DNA from 3 places in the Stutzerimonas sp. 21-1 genome. Region 1 is predicted to be linked to each of the others. Evidence: predicted binding sites of a transcription regulator. Region 1 holds the regulator's gene; each other region holds the start of a gene.
The links. The regulator FliA, encoded in region 1, starts transcription of late flagellar genes. The targets are predictions, from matches to a motif close to CTAAAGTTTNNNNNNNNNNNGCCGNTAA.
Positions count from the first base shown of each region.

Region 2: the regulator FliA is predicted to act here: its motif matches at 3,157-3,184, upstream of AC0ZJQ_RS16210 (methyl-accepting chemotaxis protein).
Region 3: the regulator FliA is predicted to act here: its motif matches at 1,644-1,671, upstream of AC0ZJQ_RS09040 (methyl-accepting chemotaxis protein).

Region 1 is NZ_CM150500.1:2,692,899-2,698,666, reverse strand. It holds gene flhA (flagellar biosynthesis protein FlhA) at 1-1,081, shown strand, start outside; gene flhF (flagellar biosynthesis protein FlhF) at 1,097-2,371, shown strand; gene fleN (flagellar synthesis regulator FleN) at 2,462-3,286, shown strand; gene fliA (RNA polymerase sigma factor FliA) at 3,283-4,029, shown strand; gene AC0ZJQ_RS13040 (chemotaxis response regulator CheY) at 4,103-4,477, shown strand; gene AC0ZJQ_RS13035 (protein phosphatase CheZ) at 4,501-5,295, shown strand; gene AC0ZJQ_RS13030 (chemotaxis protein CheA) at 5,308-5,768, shown strand, end outside.
Region 2 is NZ_CM150500.1:3,362,681-3,368,448, reverse strand. It holds gene AC0ZJQ_RS16230 (GlxA family transcriptional regulator) at 1-715, opposite strand, end outside; gene nfi (deoxyribonuclease V) at 864-1,577, shown strand; gene ampD (1,6-anhydro-N-acetylmuramyl-L-alanine amidase AmpD) at 1,646-2,197, shown strand; gene ampE (regulatory signaling modulator protein AmpE) at 2,220-3,056, shown strand; gene AC0ZJQ_RS16210 (methyl-accepting chemotaxis protein) at 3,277-5,307, shown strand; gene AC0ZJQ_RS16205 (TatD family hydrolase) at 5,315-5,768, opposite strand, start outside.
Region 3 is NZ_CM150500.1:1,847,742-1,853,509, reverse strand. It holds gene AC0ZJQ_RS09050 (ABC-F family ATPase) at 1-620, shown strand, start outside; gene AC0ZJQ_RS09045 (undecaprenyl-diphosphate phosphatase) at 687-1,517, opposite strand; gene AC0ZJQ_RS09040 (methyl-accepting chemotaxis protein) at 1,785-3,419, shown strand; gene AC0ZJQ_RS09035 (hypothetical protein) at 3,761-4,030, shown strand; gene AC0ZJQ_RS09030 (hypothetical protein) at 4,171-4,449, shown strand; gene AC0ZJQ_RS09025 (DUF421 domain-containing protein) at 4,483-5,175, shown strand; gene AC0ZJQ_RS09020 (hypothetical protein) at 5,262-5,426, shown strand; gene AC0ZJQ_RS09015 (DNA topoisomerase IB) at 5,439-5,768, shown strand, end outside.

The DNA.
Region 1 (5,768 bases):
GCTGCCAGCGCAGCGCGCGGCGGAAACCAAGGAGCTGGGCTGGGATGATGTCACGCCGGTGGACATGGTCGGTCTGGAGGTCGGCTACCGGCTGATTCCGCTGGTCGATCGCAACCAGGGCGGCCAGCTGCTGGCGCGGATCAAGGGCGTGCGCAAAAAGCTGTCGCAGGACCTGGGCTTCCTCATGCCGTCGGTGCATATCCGCGACAACCTCGATCTGCTCCCCAATGCCTATCGCCTGACGCTGATGGGCGTCAGCCTGGCCGAGGCGGAGGTCTACCCGGACCGCGAGCTGGCGATCAACCCGGGCCAGGTGTTCGGGCCGCTCAACGGCATCGCGGCCAAGGACCCGGCGTTCGGGCTGGATGCGGTGTGGATCGAGGGTAGCCAGCGCGACCAGGCGCAGTCGCTCGGCTATACCGTGGTGGATGCCAGTACCGTGGTTGCCACCCACCTCAATCAGGTGTTGTACAAGCACGCGCATGAACTGCTTGGCCATGAGGAGGTCCAGCAGTTGCTGCAATTGCTCGCGCGCAGCTCGCCCAAGCTGGCCGAGGAGCTGGTGCCGGGCATGCTGTCGCTGTCCACGCTGCTCAAGGTGTTGCAGGCGCTGCTGCAGGAGCAGGTACCGGTGCGTGACATCCGCACCATCGCCGAAGCCATCGCCAATGTCGCCACTAAGAGTCAAGATCCCGCCGCGATGGTGGCGGCAGTGCGCGTCGCGCTTTCTCGCGCAATCGTGCAGAACGTTGTGGGACTAGAGCCGGAGCTGCCTGTGATCACGCTGGAACCGCGATTGGAACAGATCTTGCTCAATAGCCTGCAGAAGGCCGGACAGGGTGCCGAAGATGGCATCCTGCTGGAGCCGGGAATGGCAGAGAAGTTGCAACGGTCGCTGGTAGAAGCGGCGCAGCGCCAGGAAATGCTCGGTAAGCCGGCGATCCTCCTGGTGGCCGGACCGGTTCGCGCGATGTTGTCCCGCTTCGCCCGGCTGGCCGTACAGAACATGCATGTACTGGCCTACCAGGAAATTCCGGACAACAAGCAGGTCACCATCGTTGCGACGGTGGGTCAGAATTAATCGAGGGTGCAGGCCATGCAGGTCAAACGTTTCTTCGCCGCCGATATGCGCATCGCCATGAAGATGGTGCGTGATGAGCTGGGCGCCGATGCCGTGATCATCGGCAATCGCCGGGTCGCCGGCGGTGTCGAGCTGACTGCCGTGCTCGATTACCCGATGCAGGCCGCGCCGGAAGCGAACAAGCCCAACCCCGTGCTGGAAGCCGAGCTGCGCAAGACGCAGGCGCGCATCGCCTCGGCACATGCCGAACTGAGCGCGCCGAGCCGCGTGAAGGCGGGCCAGGACCGTCAACTGCTTGACGAGCAGCCGGCCGCCGCGCCGCAGCCCGCTGCCAGTGCGCCGGTCGATACGCGTGCCTTCGAGAGCATGTGCACCGAACTGCAAGGTCTGCGTGAGCTGATCGAAGTGCAGCTCGGCTCCATCGCCTGGGGCCAGGAGCAGAGCCGGCGGCCGCAGCAGGCCGGGCTCTGGCGCCGCCTGCAGCGTCTCGGCCTGCCGGCAGAGCTGTCGCGCAGCCTGCTGGAAAAGGTCGCCACCATCGCTGATCAACGTCAGGCCTGGCGCATGTTGCTGGCGCACTTGGCGCAGGCGATCAAGGTCACCAAGCACGAACCGCTGGAAGAGGGCGGGGTAATCGCCTTGGTGGGACCGGCCGGTGTCGGCAAGACCACCACGCTGGCCAAGCTGGCGGCCCGTTACGTATTGAAGTACGGCGCGCAGAACATCGCGCTGGCGAGCATGGATAACTACCGCATCGGCGCGCAGGAGCAGCTGAAGACGCTCGGTCGTATTCTCGATGTGCCGGTGGTGCAGATCGACCCGTCGCAGCCGCTGGGCAAGACGCTGGCGCCGCTGGCGCGCAAGCGCGTGATCCTGATAGACACGGCCGGTCTGCCGGCGAGCGATCCGACACTGCGCATGCAGCTGGAAGCGCTGTCCGATCGTGGCGTGAAATCGAAGAACTACCTGGTGCTGGCCGCCACCAGCCAGAGCCAGGTGCTCAAGGCGGCGTGGCACAACTATCGTCGCTGCGGCCTGGCCGGTTGCATCCTGACCAAGCTCGACGAGGCCGGCTCGCTCGGCGACGTGCTCGGACTAACGATCAGCCAGCACCTGCCGATAGCCTACCTCGCCGACGGGCCGCGTATTCCCGATGACCTGCACCTGCCGCGCAGTCATCAGCTGGTCAGTCGGGCGGTGAGCCTGCAATCTGGCGAGGAGCCGAGCGAGGAAACGATGGCCGATATGTTCGCCGGCCTGTACAACGAATCATCGCGGCGAGCGGGCTGAAGCGGCAGTGCGTTACTCGGATAAACCTGATGCATTCGAGCTGAATGCATCGCCGGCCTTGCAGGCCGAGCAACATATAGGCGTTTGAACATGGGTATGCATCCCGTACAGGTGATTGCGGTGACCGGCGGCAAGGGTGGCGTCGGCAAGACCAACGTGTCGGTCAATCTGGCACTGGCGCTGGCCGAACTCGGGCGGCGGGTGGTGTTGCTCGACGCCGACCTCGGGCTGGCCAATGTCGACGTGCTGCTGGGGCTGACCACCAAGCGCACGCTTGCCGACGTGATCGCCGGTGAATGCGACCTGCGCGACGTGCTCATCCAGGGGCCGGGCGGCATTCGCATCGTGCCGGCTGCATCCGGCACGCAGAGCATGGTGCAGCTGTCCTCGCTGCAGCACGCCGGCCTGATTCAGGCGTTCAGCGAGATCGAGGATCTCGACGTACTGATCATCGACACCGCCGCCGGTATCGGCGAGGCGGTGGTCAGCTTCGTGCGCGCCGCACATGAGGTATTGCTGGTGGTTACCGACGAGCCGACCTCGATCACCGATGCCTATGCGCTGATCAAGCTGCTCAACCGCGACTACGGCATCAACCGCTTTCGCGTGCTGGCCAACATGGCGCACGCCCCGCAGGAAGGGCGCAACCTGTTCGCCAAGCTGACCAAGGTCACCGAGCGCTTCCTCGACGTCGCGCTGCAGTACGTCGGTGCGATTCCCTACGACGAAGCCGTGCGCAAGGCCGTACAGAAGCAGCGTGCAGTCTACGAGGCCTATCCGCGGTCGAAATGCGCATTGGCTTTCAAGGCCATCGCGCAGAAGGTCGACACCTGGCCGCTGCCGGCCACGCCGCGCGGGCATCTTGAATTCTTCGTCGAGCGCCTGATCAGGCCGGCGAACGACACTCACGAATGACGGCTGCTGGATTCGCTATGTATTACAGCAAGGCTCAGGCGAAGGATGCCCAGCATCGTTTGATCGACCAGTATGCGCCGCTGGTCAAGCGCATTGCCTACCACCTGCTCGCACGCCTGCCGGCCAGCGTCCAGGTCGACGACCTGATCCAGGCCGGGATGATCGGCCTGCTGGAGGCAGCGAAGAAGTACGACGCCGGCAAGGGCGCCAGCTTCGAAACCTACGCCGGTATCCGCATCCGCGGCACCATGCTCGACGAGGTGCGCAAGGGTGACTGGGCGCCACGCTCGGTGCATCGCAACTCGCGCATGGTCAGCGAGGCGATTCGCGCCATCGAAGCGAAAACCGGACGTGACGCTAAAGATCACGAGGTTGCGGCCGAACTTAAGCTCAGCCTCGATGAGTACTACGGCATTCTCGGCGATACCCTGGGCAGCCGCCTGTTCAGCTTCGACGACCTGTTGCAGGACGGCGAACATGGCGAGTTGCACGACGATGCCGCCAGCACTCATTCCGAGCCGTTTCGCGATCTTGAGGACGAGCGTTTCCAGCAGGCGCTGGCTGATGCCATCACCAACCTGCCCGAACGCGAAAAGCTGGTGCTGTCGCTGTACTACGACGAAGAGTTGAATTTGAAGGAAATCGGTCAGGTGCTCGGGGTCAGCGAGTCGCGGGTCAGTCAGCTGCATAGCCAGTGCGCCGCCCGTCTGCGTGCCCGCCTCGGCGAATGGCGGGCGAGCTGACTGGTACCCTCACTGCGAGACGTGCTCGGTTGCCGAGATTTTGGGATTTACGGAGGTCGACTTGGACAAGAACATGAAAATCCTCATCGTCGATGACTTCTCGACGATGAGACGAATCATCAAGAACCTCCTGCGAGACCTGGGGTTCACCAATACCGCCGAGGCCGACGACGGCACCACTGCGTTGCCGATGCTCAAGAGCGGCAGCTTCGATTTCCTCGTCACCGACTGGAACATGCCGGGCATGAGCGGCATCGACCTGCTGCGCCACGTACGTGCGGACGAGCGCCTCAAGCACCTGCCGGTGCTGATGGTGACGGCCGAAGCCAAGCGCGATCAGATCATCGAAGCGGCTCAGGCCGGCGTTAACGGTTACGTCGTCAAGCCTTTCACTGCCCAGGTGCTCAAGGAGAAGATCGAAAAGATCTTCGAGCGCGTCAACGGCTGAAGCAGTAACGCCGCGAGGGCACTATGACGCAAGCAGACCAACGCCTGGCGGAGTTCGAAGCGACTCTGCAGGCCAATGCACCGCAGCTGATTGAAAGCCTGCAGCAGGGCCGCTTCGATGAGGCGGCGCAAATGTTCAACGAGCTCAACCAGGCCCGTAATCAGGGACTCTATCAAGAGGTTGGCAAGCTCACCCGCGAACTGCACAACGCGATCGTCAAGCTCGAGATGGACACCTGCGCCACAGGCGGGGATCCGTCGCCGATCACCGATGCGACCGACCGGCTTTCCTACGTGGTGGCGATGACCGAGAAGGCCGCCAACCGCACCATGGATCTGGTCGAGGAGTCGGCGCCGCTGGTGAACTACGTCAGCTACGAAGCCCAGAGCCTGACCGCCGACTGGCAGCGCTTCATGCGCCGCGAGATGAACGCCGAGCAGTTCCGCGAGTTGGTCCGGCGCATCGACCAGTACCTGCAGCGCTCGATGAACGATGGCAGTCAGCTGTCGCAGAACCTCAGCGAAATCATGCTGGCACAGGACTTCCAGGACCTGACCGGGCAGGTGATCAAGCGCGTCACGCGGCTCATCACCGAGCTGGAAAGCAATCTGGTCAACTTGGTGGCAATGGCCGGGCAGGTCGATCGCGTGGCCGGCATCCAGCACGACCGCGACGCGATGCGTGCCGAGCAGGAAAAGAAAAAACAAGAGAAAGAGCCTTCCAACGGTGAAGGTCCGCAGATGCATGCCGATATACGTGAGGACGTCGTATCTGGACAGGACGACGTGGACGATCTGCTTTCGAGCCTGGGCTTTTAGGGGAATTGCAATATGAGCTTCGACGCCGATGAAGAAATCCTCCAGGATTTCCTGGTAGAGGCCGGCGAGATTCTCGAACTGTTGTCAGAGCAGTTGGTGGAGCTGGAAAGCAGCCCCGACGACATGGCGTTGCTCAATGCAATTTTTCGCGGGTTCCATACGGTCAAGGGCGGGGCGGGCTTCCTGCAGCTGAACGAGCTGGTGGAATGCTGCCACATCGCCGAGAACGTCTTCGACATTCTGCGCAAGGGCGAGCGCCGGGTGGATTCCGAGCTGATGGACGTGGTGCTGCAGGCGCTGGACGCCGTGAATGCCATGTTCAGTCAGGTTCGCGAGCGCGTCGAGCCGACCCCGGCAACCCCTGAGCTGCTGGCGGCGCTGGCGCGCCTGGCCGAGCCGGCGTCGGCGGATGCTCCCAGCGTGGCGGCAGAAGTCGCGGCGCCGGTAGCGGCGGACGACGAGTTCGAGCAGAT
Region 2 (5,768 bases), 670 kb from region 1:
ATTTCTCCGCGAAGTGGTCTTCCAGCCATTCCTGAATCTGCAGCACGCGGCTGTCCAGGTGCAGCTTCTGGCCGCCGAAGCCGAGCCGCCCCGGCCGGTAGTTGCGCTGCACCTCGAACAGCACGTCGCGCGCCATGCCTTGCGCGACGGCAGCGCCGCAGAAGCGCTCGACCAAGTACAGATACAGATCGCACGACGACGTGGTACCGCCGGCGCAGTAAAGGTTGTCGCTGTCGGTCAGGTGCTTGTCCGGGCTCAGCTGTACCTGCGGGAAACGTTCGGCGAACTCGCTGGCGAAGCGCCAGTGGGTGGTCGCCTCGCGATGATCCAGCAGCCCAGCCTGGGCCATCCAGAACGCCCCGGTGGCCTCGCCACAGATCGTGCTGCCTGCCGCATGGCGGTGCTGCAGCCACGTCAGCACTTGTGGATAGCGCGCACAGAGCGCATCGAAGTCGCCCCAGAAGGCTGGCAGGATCACCACGTCGGCGTCTTCCAGCGCACCATCGACGGCTATAGTGGTGCCGCTGAAGGTTGTCACCGGCTGGCCGTCGGGGCTGACCAGGCGGGTTTCGAACGCGGGCGCGAGGTCTGCGCCGCGCTGCCGGCCGCGGCGCAGGCTGGCCATGTGAAAGAAATCCTTGGCGTGCATGAGGGTCGAAGCGAAGACCCCTTCGGTGGCCAGGATGCTGATGCGACTGAGAGCAGGCGAGTTCATGGGCGTTTCTGATTGTTGTGTGGTGAATCGGCTTTAGGATGAAACTGCCGTTGTGCGGCGCAAGCGTCGTCTGTTTTTCCATGGCTGTCCAGCCGCCATTGCCGTCCGTCGGCCCATCGAGTGCATGATTTCACCGAGGAGAAAAACTATGAGCAGCCCCTATCCGTCTCAACCGTTCGCCGATTGGGATGGCACGCCCGCCGCCGCGCGCGCGCTGCAGCAGACGCTGGCGGCGCAGGTGCGGCTGGTCGACGACTTCCCGCCGCTACGGCTGATCGCCGGCGTCGACGTGGGTTTCGAGGAGCAGGGGCAGATCACCCGCGCGGCGGTCGTGCTGCTCGATGCGCAGACGCTGGAGGTGGTCGCGCAGAGCCTGACGCGCATTCCCACCTCGATGCCCTACATTCCCGGACTGCTGTCGTTTCGCGAGTTGCCTGCGGTCTTGCAGGCGCTGCAAGCGCTGCCGGAGGTGCCCGACCTGATCTTCTCCGACGGCCACGGCATCGCTCATCCACGCCGGCTGGGGATTGCCGCGCACCTGGGCGTGGTGACCGGGCTGCCGACCATCGGCGTGGCGAAGAAGATTCTCACTGGCGAACACGATGAGCTGGGTGATGCGCGCGGCGCGCAGGTGCCGTTGCGCGATCGCAAGACCGGCGAGGTGCTGGGCACGGTGCTGCGCAGCAAGGAGCGCGTACGCCCGCTGATCGTGTCGCCGGGCAACCGCGTCAGCCTGGCCAGCGCGCCGCAGCTGGTGATGCAGTACGTCACCCGCTATCGCCTGCCCGAGCCCACCCGGTTGGCCGATCGGCTGGCTTCGCGGCGGGACGAGAAGGCGGCTGCTGCGCGGCTGCGACGATAGCAGGCCGACTTGCGGCAGCGGGGCCGCTGCGGCTAGCCTGCCAGCCTGCCGTCAACCAAGGCCACCCCATGTATCTGGATCGCGCGACCGGCTGGTGCGCGGGCGTTCGCCATTGCCCCTCGCCGAACTTCAACGAGCGCCCGGACGGCGAGATATCGCTGCTGGTCATACACAACATCAGCCTGCCGCCCGGCCAGTTCGGCACCGGCCGGGTCCAGCAGTTCTTCCAGAACTGCCTGCCGTGCGGCGAGCATCCGTTCTTTGCCGAGATCGCCGAGCTGCGCGTGTCGGCGCATTTCCTCATCGAGCGCGACGGCACGATCACCCAGTTCGTCTCCTGCCTCGACCGCGCCTGGCATGCCGGGGTGTCGCGCTTCGGCGAGCGCGAGGGCTGCAACGATTTCTCCCTCGGCATCGAGCTGGAAGGCACCGATCATCAGCCCTACAGCGACGCGCAGTACGGTGCGCTGATCGAGCTGTGCCGGCTGCTGCAGCGAGCCTATCCGGCGATCACCAGCGAGCGGATCTGCGGCCACAGCGACATCGCGCCGGGGCGCAAGACCGATCCCGGTCCGGCATTCGACTGGCTGCGGTTGCGCGCCGCCGCCATCACCTGTTGAACGAGGAAGCGAAGACGTGACGATGAGTTTTCTGGTGATTCTGCTGGTGCTGCTGATCGAGAAATTCTCCGATTGGCGGCATCGACTGCAGCGCGATGGCGCCTGGCTCGCCCAGCTGCGCCGACTGGAGGCGCGACCGCGGCTGACCGCATCGCCGTGGCTGGCGCTCGCGCTGCTGGTGCTGTTGCCGGTACTGCTGCTGGGTTGCGTGCTGTGGCTGCTCGAACCGCTGGCCTATGGCTGGCTGAGCCTGCCGCTGCATGTGCTGGTAGTGCTGTACAGCCTCGGACGCGGTGCGGTGAAGCGCGAGCTAGGGCCGTTTCGCGATGCCTGGCGGCGTGGCGACGAGGAGGCCGCGGCGCTGGTGGCCGAGCGCGATCTGAAGCTGCGCGAAGCGGAGCCGGCGAGCCTGCTGCAGGCGGCACAGGGCCTGCTGCTGTGGCGCAGCTACGAAGGCTTTTTCGCGGTGATCTTCTGGTATGTGCTGCTCGGACCGATGGCGGCGCTGGCCTATCGGCTGCTCGCCCTGACCGTCGAGCACGCCCAGCTGGACCCGCTGCGCGAACGCGCCGCCCAGGTGCGTCACGCCTTCGACTGGCTGGCGGTACGGGTGCTGCTGGCCAGCTTCGCACTGGTCGGCAATTTCGTCGCGCTCAACCGCGCGCTGCTGCACCGCTTGCTCGACTGGGACATGCCGGCGCGCCAGCTGCTCGCCGAGGTCGGTCCGCAGGCCGCCGATCTCGAGCCGCCGATCGCCGGCGAGGCGGGTGTCGCCCGGCTCGACGCGCTCGGAGCGCTGCTGGTGCGCGCGCGCGTGCTCTGGTACGCGGCGCTCGCGCTGTGGACGCTACTCGCCTGAACCACCCCACCTGGCTGAATGATGCGCCATAACCGCCCGCGAATACCCGCGGGCCGCCGCACTGCGGGCTGGCGGCGCTGCGATGCCATAAGGCCATTACCTTAAGTTACAAAAGCGCCTACCGATATCCCGTATAACTCGATCCGCTACTTCTCTCTGACGAGCCCCGCTGCGGCTGCAACAGCCGCAAGCACATACCAATAAGATTGGGAGACGTCGTGTGAAAACTCTGTTGTATCCCGCAGTCGCGTTCATGAACCGGCTGAGCTTCGGCATGAAGTTCAGTCTCGTCAGCCTGCTGTTCTTCGTCCCCATGCTGCTGACCAACTTCTACCTGGTGCGTGATTCGTACCGGGAGTTCGTCGGTACCCGCAACGAACTGCAGAGCCTTGAGCTGCTTGGCTCCGCGCTGCAGCTGCGCCGCGACGTGGAGGACTGGCACGACCTGGTGCAGATCGAGGCGATCATCGGTCAGACCGGCAATGCCGCGGTCCTTGCCGAGCGTCGCGGCCAGGTCGAATCCCGGCTGGCGGCGCGCCTGCAGGCCCTGCAACCGGTGAGCGACGATCCCGAGCAGATCGCCGAATTCAGCGCCCGTCGCGACGAGCTGAGCACGGCGCTGGGCAGCGCGCAGGCGGAGCAGTCGCTGCAGTCCAAGGCCGCGATGGCGGCGAGCCTGCTGGGGCGTGTGCAGGTGATGATCCGGCTGATCGCCGGGCAGTCCGGGCTCAGTCAGGACGCCCAGCGCGAAGTGCGCCAGCTCGCCGAGTTGCTGACCAGCGTGACGCCGACCATCACCGCGACGCTCGGCCAGGGGCGCGCGGTGGGCTCCTACACCTTCGGCCAGGGCTACCTCAACTCCGATGCCAGCAACACGCTGGACAATCTGGTGCTCGAGCTGGAGCGGCTGCAGGCACAGTACGCCGCGCAACTGCAGGACAGCCTCGCCGGCAGTGCCGAGGCTCGCGCGCAGCTCGACCAGTACGCCAATGCCAGCCGCGATTCGCTGGGGCTCGCCAGCGAGATTCTGCAGGACGAGGTGATCATGGCCGATGACTTCGATCGGCCCTGGGCGCAGTTCTACGACCGTATCGGCGCCGAGATGGCGAAGACCTACCAGCTCAACGACCAGATCCTGCAGCTGCTCGAAGGCGACCTCGCCGAGCGGCTGGCACAGAAGCGCCTGCTGATGACCCTGCTGCTGAGCGCGCTGGGCGTCGTGCTGTTGCTGGTGGCCTATCTGTACGGTGGCTTCTACGTCTCGACGCGGGCCTCGCTGCGCGGGCTTGGGCGGGTCATGGAGTGCGTCGCCGAGGGCGACATGACCGCGCGCTACGCGGTGCAGAGCCGCGACGAACTGGGTGAGCTGGGCCAGCTGTTCAACGATGGCGTGGCGCGGATTCGCGAGCTGATCGAGCGGGTCGGGCTGACCGTCGGTGAAGTCGAGCGTCAGGCCGGGCGCGTGGAGAACGTCTCCGGCGAGAGCAACCAGACGGTCTCCGAGCAGCGCAGCCAGATCGAACAGGTCGCCACCGCGATGAATCAGATGTCCGCCACCGCCCAGGCGGTGGCCACCAGCGCCGAGGCGGCGGTGGGCAGTGCGCAGGACGTCAACGCCGAAACCGTCAGCGGTCGTGGCCTGGTCAGCGCGCAGGTCAGCGGCATCCAGCGGCTGGCCGAAGAAATCGCGCAGTCGGTGCAGGTGATCAATCGCCTGGCCGACGACAGCGCGGCGATCAGTCAGGTGCTCGACGTGATCAAGGGCATCGCCGAGCAGACCAACCTGCTCGCGCTCAACGCCGCGATCGAGGCGGCGCGTGCCGGCGAACAGGGCCGCGGCTTCGCCGTGGTCGCCGACGAGGTGCGCAACCTGGCGCGGCGCACGCAGCAGTCCACCGAAGAGATCGAGCAGATGATCGCGCGCCTGCAGGGCGGCGTCGGCGCGGCGGTGAAGACCATGCACGCCAGCCACGCGCTGGCCGAGGGCACGGTAAACCAGTCGGCGCAGGTGGAGCAGGCGCTGGAGCACATCCTCGGCGCGGTCGGCAGCATCGTCGACCAGAGCCAGCAGATCGCCGCGGCGGCCGAGCAGCAGACGGCCGTGGCGCACGACATCGACCGCAACATCGTGGCGATCAACGAAGCCGGCAAACGCACCGCCGAGGGCGCCGGGCATACCGAGCAGGCCAGTCGCGAGCTGACCCAGTTGGTGGGGCAGTTGCAGCAGCTGATCGGCGCCTTCCGCGTCTAGCCGGGCACTAGGCGTCGCCGAGCGGCCAGCCGAACAGTTCGCAGCTGTTGCGATAGCTGGCGGCGGCCAGTTCTGCGGCGCTGACGCCCTTGAGTTCGGCCAGCCGCTGGCAGATCTCCGGCAGCAGCTCGGGGCTGTTGCGCTCGCCGACGTGGCCCGCCGGTGGCATGTCCGGCGCGTCGGTTTCCAGCACAATGCCATGTAGCGGCAACTGCTCAAGCACGCGCTGCATGCGTCGGGCCTGCGGCCAGGTACCGGCGCCGCCGAGGCCCAGCCTGAATCCCAGCTTCAGATACTCGCGCGCTTCCTCCCAGCTGCCGCTGAAGGCATGCACGATGCCGCCGCGGCGCAGCCGATGGCGCTTGAGCGTGGCGATCATCGCCGCATGGGCGCGGCGCACGTGCAGCAGCGCCGGCAGTTCGAAGTCGCTGGCCAGCTGGAGCTGGCGCTCGAGAAGGTAC
Region 3 (5,768 bases), 850 kb from region 1:
GCCTCAGCCAGGGTTACGACGGCACTGCGCTGTTCAAGAACCTGAACCTGCAGATCGAAGCCGGTGAACGGGTGGCCATCATCGGACCCAACGGCATCGGCAAGACCACCCTGCTGCGCACGCTGGTCGGCGAGATGCCGCCGCTGTCCGGCGAAGTGAAATGGACCGAAAGCGCCGATGTCGGTTACTTCGCCCAGGATCATGCCGAGGACTTCGAGGACGACGTCACGCTGTTCGACTGGATGGGCCAGTGGACCCAGGGCGGTGAACAGCTGGTGCGTGGCACCCTCGGGCGCATGCTGTTTTCCAACGACGAGATCAAGAAATCGGTGAAGGTGATTTCCGGGGGTGAACAGGGCCGCATGCTGTTCGGCAAGCTGATCCTGAAGAAACCCAACGTGCTGGTGATGGACGAACCGACCAACCACCTGGACATGGAATCGATCGAGGCGCTCAACCTGGCGCTGGAGAACTACCCGGGCACGCTGATCTTCGTCAGCCATGACCGCGAGTTCGTCAGCTCGCTGGCCACGCGCATCATCGAGCTGTCGGAGAACGGTGTGACCGACTTCAGCGGCAGCTACGACGACTACCTGCGCAGCCAGGGCGTGTTGGTCTGATCGATCGACAAGCCCCATGAAAAAGCCCCGCGAAAGCGGGGCTTTTTTGTTTCCGGGCTCAGCGTCCTAACCCACCGCCGTGCTCCAGTCGATCAGGCCGAACTGCCAGGTCGCCAGGATGATGATGCCGAAGACGATGCGATACCAGGCGAACGCCGCATAGCTGTGGTTGCCGATGAACTTCAGCAGCGCCCGCACTGCCAGCATCGCGAAGAGGAACGAGGTGACGAAGCCGATGGCGAACACCGGGAAGTCGCCGGGCTGGAACAGGTCGCGATACTTGTAGCCCGAGTACGCGGCTGCGCCCACCATCGTCGGCATCGCCAGGAAGAAGGAGAATTCCGTCGCCGCCTTGCGCGAAAGGCCGAACAGCAGGCCACCGATGATCGTCGAGCCGGAGCGCGACGTACCCGGTACCAGCGCCAGGCACTGGGCGAAACCGACCTTGAGCGCGTGCGTCCAGCGCATGTCGTCGACCGTTTCGGCTTCGATGCGATGGTCGCGGTTCTCCGCCCAGAGCATGACGATGCCGCCGATCACCAGTGCGGTAGCAACCGTGATCGGGTTGAACAGGTAATGATGGATGAGGTCGGCGAACAACACGCCAAGCACTACTGCCGGCATGAAGGCGATCAGCAGATTCAGCGTGAATCTCTGCGCTTCGCGCTCCTTCGGCAGGCCCACCACCACGCCGATGATCTTGCGCCGATACTCCCAGACCACCGCCAGGATGGCGCCCAGCTGAATGATGATGTTGAAGGCCAGCGCGCGTTCACCGCCGAAGCCGATCAGATCCGCGACGATGATCTGGTGCCCGGTACTGGATACCGGCAGAAACTCCGTCAGGCCCTCAACCACTCCCAGAATCAATGCCTGTACGGCAATCCAAAGATCCATCTATTCCCCATCAGCGATGCAGACCATCGCACTTGAAAATACAACAAAGGTATATGCCAGCACGGCGTCTGGCCGCTGTTCTGACTCGTCGCGGCCAAGTAAATTCCGCCGCGTCACGGGAGGGGGCTCATTTTTAGCCACGCGCGGCCGAAAAGCTATCAGGGAGAGGCCGGACAGGCAGAGCGGCGACGATCACTCATCTGTCCGGCACATTGCACCGATGCCGGTGCGCATAAAGATAAAAGGCTCATCAGGAGTTCTACGAAAATGAATCTGCTGCGAAAGTTTCCCATCAGCAAGCGTCTGTGGCTGATTCCGGTGGTCGCCATCCTCATGCTGTTCATCCTCGGCATGCTGATGATCCAGCAGGTGCGTAGCGATCTGTACAAGGGCAAGCAGGAGATGACCCGTCATGTGGTCGAGACTGCTGCCGGCATCTTCGATCACTACCGCCAGCTCGAAACCAGCGGTGCCATGTCCACCGCCGAGGCGCAGCAGGCGGCCATCAAGCAAATCCGCGCGTTGCGCTACGACGGCCAGGATTACTTCTGGATCAACGATCTCGGCCCGGTCATGATCATGCACCCGATGCAGCCCAAGCTCGAAGGTCAGAATCTGTCCCAGGTCAAGGACCCGACCGGCAAGGCACTGTTCAACGAAATGGTCGCCGTGGCCCGCAGTAACGGCGCCGGGGCCGTGGACTACATGTGGGCCAAGCCGGGCGAAGCCGACCCGGTACCGAAGATTTCCTACGTTCAGCTGTTCCAGCCCTGGGGCTGGATCATCGGCTCGGGCATCTACGTCGATGACGTCGAGGCCGAGTTCAAGAACTATCTGATGCGTTTCTCCATCATCGGGCTGCTCATCGCGGCGATCATGGCCGTACTGGTGGCTATTCTGATCCGCAGCATCACCCGCCCGCTGCGCAACTCGATGTCGGCGATGGCCAACATCGCCAGCGGCGAGGCCGATCTGACGCGCGATCTGGATGTTTCCGGCAACGATGAACTGACCACCTTGGGCCGCGACTTCAACCGCTTTACCGGCAAGCTGCGCAGCGTGATCAGCCAGCTGCTGGAGACGGCGCAGTCGCTAGGACAATCGTCCCAGACGCTCGGCAGCGTCTCCGGGGATGCCTTCCAGCAAAGCCAGCAGCAGCTGCAGCAGATGGAGCTGGTGGCCACTGCGATCAACGAAGTCACCTACGCCGTACAGGAAGTCGCGAAGAACGCCGAGCATGCCGCCAGCGAAGTTGGCGATGCGGAGAACCAGGCCGGCCAGGGCCAGCAGAACATCGAGGCCAGCCTGCAACAGATCGACCAGCTGTCGGCGACCATCAGCCAGGCCGTGGGCGTCATCCAGTCGCTGGCCGATGAAACCACCAAGATCGGCAGCGTGCTCGAAGTGATCGGTTCCATCGCCGACCAGACCAACCTGCTCGCGCTCAACGCCGCCATCGAGGCCGCCCGCGCCGGCGAACAGGGCCGCGGCTTCGCCGTGGTCGCCGACGAGGTACGTCTGCTCGCGCAGCGCACCCAGCAATCGACGGCGGAAATCCAGACCATGATCGAGCGCCTGCAGAAGAACTCCGGCGCGGCGGTGAACGTGATCATGGAGAGCAACCGGGCATCGCAGCTCACCGTCGAGCAGGCCAGCCAGGCCGGCGAGAGCCTCGGGCAGATCGCCCAGGCGCTGCGCAACCTGTCCGGCCTCAATGCCTCCATCGCCAGCGCGACGCTGCAGCAGTCGCATGTGGTCGAAGACATCAACCAGAACGTCACCCAGGCGGCCGGCCTGGCACAACAGAGCACCGACGCCGCCGAGCAGACCCGCGAGGCTGGCAAGCACCTCGGTGAACTGGCCGAGCGCCTGAACAGTCTGCTGCGCCAGTTCCGCGTCTGATCGACTGAGCGCCCCGGTTACATCGGGGCGCCGAGTCACACGGCAGGCATCGGCCTGCCGTTTTTTATTTGGCGGCAAGTTGTCGCAGCCCGACTGACCGCCGGTCGCCTGGGCAACGCCTGCGCCTTCCAGCAAATTCCTTTTAAATCATGTTCTTAGCACGCCTGATTGGTGCGCCAGAAACCAAACTCGCGCGTTATACCTTTGGCTAATTGCAAAAAAAGTCTCAACTCTCGGAATTCGAGTGTGACTCGCAAGTCCTCTGCGTACATCAACTGCATGTAAGGCCAACGCTGCAAGGCTCGAATGGCCCACCCATCGCACACAGAGAGACATGCCCAATGAACGCACCGCTCCGCATCAACGACGCCCTCCTCATCACCGATCGCGCATTCAAGCCCTTCCAGTGCGTAGCCTGGACCCTGCCGGAAGGTAACGGCGAAGTCAGCATCACCGTTGTCGACAGCGCCCTCGCCCGCCCGCTGGGCCGCTGCAAGATGTCCAGCAGCGTGTACACCGATCCGGTCAAGTTGGGCGAAGCGTTGGAGCAGTCCCGCGAGCAGATGACCCGCGACGGCATCCACTTCTCGCCCTGGCACATGCCTGAATAAATTCGGTGCGTGTCTCCAGAAGGCCCGGCAGCTCTGCTCCGGGCCTTTTGCATTTCCGGACGCTGCGTTTGTTTCGCGTCGACCGACCCATTCACCTGTTTCACGGTCAGTAGAGATATCGACGAAACAGGAGACTCCCCATGAAAGGTGCTCACGCCTACGTCAACGACCAATGGCACAGCTGCGGTCTGGCCAGCCTGCCGCAAGGGCCGGGCGCTCACGACATCACCCTGAAGTTCATCATCCCGCGCGATACCCAGTTCACCGGGCTGCTCGAACATGTCTGCAAGATTGCCCTGCAGCACCTGCAGGAGGCCTACCCGGGGCGCGACGTCACCCACGCGCCAATAGTCGGCTCCGTGGTCGGTGACGGCAGCGGCGACGGAATCCGGCTCGTTTACCACGTGGCGGCCGCCTGAACGCAACTTCGCAGATAACGAGAACAACTACCGATGACGCCCTTCGACTGGCAACGCATCCTGCTCGATGACTTCCCCCTGCTGTTCATCGCCGAGGTGTCGATGCGCGCGCTGTTCGCCTTCGTCGCCGTGTTCGCCTTTCTCAAGATCAGCGGCCGACGCGGCATCCGCCAGCTTTCGGTGTTCGAACTGGTGATCATCCTGACGCTCGGTTCGGCGGCGGGGGATGTGTCCTTCTACGAAGACGTCCCGCTGCTGCCGATCATCGCGGTATTCGTCACCCTGCTTGGGCTGTATCGCTTCACGGTGTTGCTGATGACCCGCAGCCCACGCTTCGGCAGCTGGCTCGAGGGCAAGCCGGTGACGATCATCCGCGATGGCCTCTACGAACTGCACAGCCTGAATCGCCATGACATCTCCGCCGACGAGTTCTTCATGGAGCTGCGTCAGCAGGGCGTCGAACATCTAGGTCAGGTCCGACTGGGCATTCTGGAAACCGACGGTGATGTCAGCCTGTTCTTCCATACGCCGGACCAGGTGCGCCCGGGTTTGTCAGTGCTGCCACCGGAGCATCGCCCCGAATTCCGGCAGGTTCCGGCTAGCGGCCTGTATGCCTGCAGTCATTGCGGTTTTCCACAGACACTCGAAAGCCAGCAGGAGATGAGCTGTCCGCGTTGTGGGCATCGCTGCTGGTGCAAGGCGCTGACCCACCCACGCCTGCACTGACACACGGTCCCGAACCGCGTCGCTGGCCGGCGGTCAGTCTGAACAGGGCCGACATCACGCCGGCCTCCCCCGAAGGAGATGCAGACATGTTGGGTGATTACTCCGCTATCAACGACCACCTCGATACCGCACGCAAACACGCCGATCAGGCCGAAACCGAAGGCAAGCCGGCGATCTATCGGGAAGCTATCGACGAACTGGTGGCCGCGATCCGCCTGCTGATGCGCAACACCGCCGAACGCGACGAGTGACCCCACAAGCCGATGCGCAACCCTGCCGAGGCTCCGAAGCTACCGCCGCAGGCAACCGGCATCCGCCCAGTGCCCGAAGACGAATCGGGCGACACCGGCACGCCGCTCTGCCCCACACTGCCGGCAGAGCTGAACTACGTCGACGACAGCCAGCCGGGCATCCGACGCCGGCGACTGCGCGGCAAGTTCGTCTACTACACCGCGCAGGGCGAACGCATCACCGACGAGGCGCAGGTTCGCCGCATCAACAGCCTCGCCATTCCGCCAGCCTATCGCGACGTCTGGATCTGCGCCGACCCGCAAGGTCACCTGCAGGCCACCGGGCGCGATGCACGCGGGCGC